DNA from 2 places in the Bradyrhizobium sp. HKCCYLRH3099 genome. Region 1 is predicted to be linked to the other one. Evidence: predicted binding sites of a transcription regulator. Region 1 holds the regulator's gene; the other holds the start of a gene.
The links. The regulator PhoB, encoded in region 1, activates phosphate uptake and scavenging genes when phosphate is short. The targets are predictions, from matches to a motif close to TGTCATNNANCTGTCAT.

Region 1 (2,201 bases):
CGACGCCGTTGAAGACACAATGCGCCGCCGTGAGCACCACGCGCGGCGCCACCAGCGTGCCGGTGCACGAACCTCCCGTGCTGTATTGCGCCACGGTCACGACACCGATCGAGGAGGCCGGCCAGGAGGTGGGATCGACGACGTCGCCGAAGTGGCGGTCGAGACCGAGCAACTGCTCCGCGCGCGGATTGGCAATCCCGGCATCGACCGATTCCGGCTTCGGCCGCCACGCGGCAATGGTGGCCTCGGCCTGGCGCCGCTGCGCTTCGCTGAGCTTCACTCTCTGAATCTCGCGGCCGGCCGACCTGACGCCGTTGCGGCCGGCCATCACGAGCCAGGCATAACCCTGGATGACGTCCCGGGTCATGACCTCGCCGTCGAGCATCATCAGGCCTAGCATGTATTGCGACTGGGCAAAGCCCTGCGCGGCGGCGCGATTGAACCAGCGGGCGGCTTCGCCGTGATCGCGGGCGGCGCCTTCACCGTTGAAATAGGCGATGCCGAGATAATGCTGGGCGACGGCGAGCCCTTGATCGGCGGCCTTGCGGTACCAGACCAGCGCCTCCGCCTGGTTGCGCGGGGCGCCCAGGCCGAAGGCCTGCATGAATCCGACATTGAACTGCGCGCGCGCGTCGCCCTTGGCGGCGAGCGGCTGGAGCCGGCGTAACGCCGCCGCCGGCTGTCCATTCGAAGCCGCAGCGACGGCGTCCTCGAGCTCGGCGGCCGCGGCATTGCCGGCAGCCACAAGCAACAAGGCTAACAAGATAGCGAACGTCCTGATCATTGTGTCTGCCGAGGTCCGACCATGATGATGGGAACTCGATCACACAGGATCAAGACGGCAACGGCGTGACCGCGCGATCAGGCCTGCTCGCCCGTCACGCCTGCTCCGACTTGGCGAAGCGGTCGTCCAGCGCATAGCCGGCGCCACGCACGGTGCGGATCGGATCCTGCTCGCGGCCGGGATTGAGCAGCTTGCGCAGGCGGCCGATGTGCACGTCCACCGTGCGCTCATCGATATAGATGTCGCGGCCCCAGACGCTGTCGAGCAACTGCTCGCGGCTGAACACGCGGCCGGGATGCTCGAGGAAGAATTCGAGCAGGCGGTATTCGGTCGGGCCGAGATCGATCGGCCGGCCCGAACGCGCGACGCGGCGCTTCTCGCGGTCGAGCTCGATGTCGCCATAGGACAAGACGGTCGCCAGCCGCTCCGGGCTCGCGCGCCGCAGCAGGCCCTTCACGCGCGCCAGCAGCTCCGGCACCGAGAACGGCTTGACGATGTAGTCGTCGGCGCCGGTCGCAAGCCCCCGCACACGCTCGCTCTCCTCGCCGCGCGCGGTGAGCATGATGATCGGCAGCTGCTTGGTCTCGGACCGCGCCCGCAGCCGCCGGCACAGCTCGATGCCGGACAGGCCCGGCAGCATCCAGTCGAGCACGACCAGATCGGGCACGCGCTCCTTGAGCCGCGTGTCGGCCTCGTCGCCGCGCGCGACGGTCTCGACCTCGTAGCCTTCGGCCTCGAGGTTGTAGCGCAGCAGCGTCGTCAGCGCCTCCTCGTCCTCAACCACCAGAATTCGCGCACCCATGTCGAAATCGTCTTTCTCAGTTACCGGGGATCGTGGTCGCGAAGCTGGTCATGTCGCCTTTCGGGCGCTTGTCCATGATCTGCTGGCCCTCGATCATATAGAACACCGTCTCGGCGATGTTGGTGGCGTGGTCGCCCATCCGCTCGATGTTCTTGGCGCAGAACATCAAATGGATGCAAAACGAGATGTTGCGCGGGTCTTCCATCATGTAGGTCAGGAGCTCGCGGAACAGCGAGGTGCAGATCGCATCGACCTCCTCGTCGCCCTTCCACACCGTCATCGCCGCCGGCAGGTCATGCGCCGCATAGGCGTCCAGCACCGTCTTGACCTGCGACTGCACCAGGTCGGTCATGTGCTCGAGGCCGCGGATCAGCTTCAGCGGATGGAAGTCGCTCTCCAGCGCGGCGACGCGCTTGCCGATGTTCTTGGCGAGGTCGCCGATGCGCTCCAGATCGGTGGCGACGCGCATCGCGCCGACGATCTCGCGCAAATCCACCGCCATCGGCTGGCGGCGGGCGATCGTCAGCACCGCGCGCTCCTCGATGATGCGCTGCAGCTTGTCGACCTCGGCGTCGGCGGCGACCACCTTCTGGCCGAGCGCCACGTCGCGCCGCA
Region 2 (2,201 bases), on a different contig from region 1:
GTGCTGGCACGCTATGTCGCCGGCCACGTGCCGCCGCTGACCTTGTCGTGCATTCGTTGGATCGGAACCTTCCTGATGCTATGGCCGTTCGCGCGGGAGCATCTGGCGAAGGACTGGCGTACCCTGCTCGCGCATTGGCCGCTGATCCTGCTGTTCGCGCTCACCGGCTTTGCGATCAACAACGCGCTGTCCTACTGGGCGATGCAATATACTCAGGCGCTCAACGGGCTGCTGATCCAATCGTCGACGCCGCTATTCGTGGCGCTGTGGTCGCTGCTGCTGTTCGGCGTGCGGCTGACCTGGGGGCAACTCGCGGGCATCGCGATGTCGCTTGTCGGCGTGCTGGTGATCCTGCTGCGCGGCGATCTCGGCGCGCTCGCGGGCATCCAATTCAATCGGGGTGACCTGATGTTCGCCGGCGCGCTTTGGGTGTTCGGGCTCTACTCGGCGGCCATGACCCGCAAGCCCGCCGTGCACCAGTTGTCGCTGATCTCATCCTGCACGGCGGCCGGCGCCGTGCTGCTGCTGCCGCTCGCGGCCTGGGAGTACAGCTCTGGATTCGTGCTGAGGCTGGACCTGCTCTCCATGCTGACGCTCGGCTACGTGATCGTGTTCGCCTCGACGCTCGCCTATCTGTTCTTCAATCGCGGCATCAGCCTGATCGGACCGAACCGCGCCGCACCGTTCCTGCATCTGGTGCCGCTGTTCGGCTCGGTGCTCGCGATCCTGCTGCTCGGCGAAGAGTTGAAGCTGTTCCATCTCGCGGGCTACGCGCTGGTCATCGTCGGTGTGATCATTGCTTCGCGCGTGCCACTCAAGCAGCCCCGCACCGCCGGAGAGGCGCCCAAGAACTAAGCGTGCGGCAACACGCCCCAGGGCGAACAGCGCGCATCATCCGGCTGTCATGGAACTGTCAACGGAGCGTCAGGGCGCCTGTTCAGAACCACGCGTGGTTCAAGCTCAGGAGGCTTTCCATGCATCGATTTTTTCTGACCACCGTGGCCGCTCTGGCCCTCAGCACTGGCGCCGCGCTCGCCCAGGGCGAAGGCGAATTCCCCGCCAAGCTCGCTGGCCACGCCGTGCTGCCAGCCGAGTCCTTCATCGACGCGCCCGCCGACGCCCCGGACGACCTCAAGACCTCCGGCAAATACACCACCGGCAAGCGCGTCGAGGCGATCGGCAGCGTGATGGGCAAGTCCTATGAGCGGCCGACCGGCGTATCGCTGCCGTTCAAGGGACAGCCGCTGCAGGGGCATTCCGGCATCAAGACTATGGCCGACGGCACGTTCTGGGTGCTGACCGACAACGGCATGGGCTCGCGCTACAACTCGCCGGATTCGATGCTCTATCTCAATCATCACAAGATCGACTGGGCCGCCGGCAAGGTGGAGCGGCTCGAGACCATCTTCCTGCACGATCCCGACAAGAAGGTGCCGTTCCGCATCGTCCACGAGAATACGGCCAAGCGCTATCTGACCGGTGCCGATTTCGACACCGAGGGCTTCCAGATCATCGGCGATCACATCTGGATCGGCGACGAGTTCGGCCCCTACCTTATCAAGGCGGACAAGAGCGGCAAGGTGCTCGCCGTATTCGAGACGGTTGCTGACGGCAAGCCGGTGCGCTCGCCCGACCATTGGGCGGTCCAGTCCCCCGGCGCGCCCGGCGCGAGCTACACCAACGTCAATCTGCGGCGCTCGAAGGGCTATGAGGGCTTCGCGGCATCCACCGACGGCAAGTTCATCTACGGCCTGCTGGAAGGGCCGCTGTGGGACGCCGAGAAGAAGGATTGGGAGAAGGTCGACGGCAAGGAAGCCTCGCGCATCCTCGAATTCGACGTCGCCGCGGAAAAGTTCACCGGCCGCTATTGGCAATATGTGTTCGAGCAGAACGGCAACGCCATCGGCGACTTCAACATGATCGACCCGACACAGGGCCTGATCATCGAGCGTGACAATGGCGAGGGCACCGCTGACAAGGCCTGCCCGCAGGGCACCCGCGGCGACAACTGCTTCGCTGACCTGGCCAAGTTCAAGCGCGTCTACAAGATCGAGCTGTCGGACGCCAATGTCGGCAAGCCGGTCCGCAAGATCGCCTATATCGACCTGATGAAGATCAGGGATCCGGACAAGAAGGCGCGCAAGCCGCTGAATGACGGCGTGCTCGCCTTCCCGTTCTTCACGATCGAGAATGTCGATCGC

Region 2: the regulator PhoB is predicted to act here: its motif matches at 901-917, upstream of ACQR1Y_RS27425 (esterase-like activity of phytase family protein).

What each region holds. Positions count from the first base shown of each region.
Region 1 covers NZ_JBNPTW010000017.1:7,350-9,550, reverse strand. The annotation lists gene ACQR1Y_RS26355 (trypsin-like serine protease) at 1-784, opposite strand, end outside; gene phoB (phosphate regulon transcriptional regulator PhoB) at 879-1,586, opposite strand; gene phoU (phosphate signaling complex protein PhoU) at 1,603-2,201, opposite strand, start outside.
Region 2 covers NZ_JBNPTW010000018.1:48,748-50,948, forward strand. The annotation lists gene ACQR1Y_RS27420 (DMT family transporter) at 1-855, shown strand, start outside; gene ACQR1Y_RS27425 (esterase-like activity of phytase family protein) at 975-2,201, shown strand, end outside.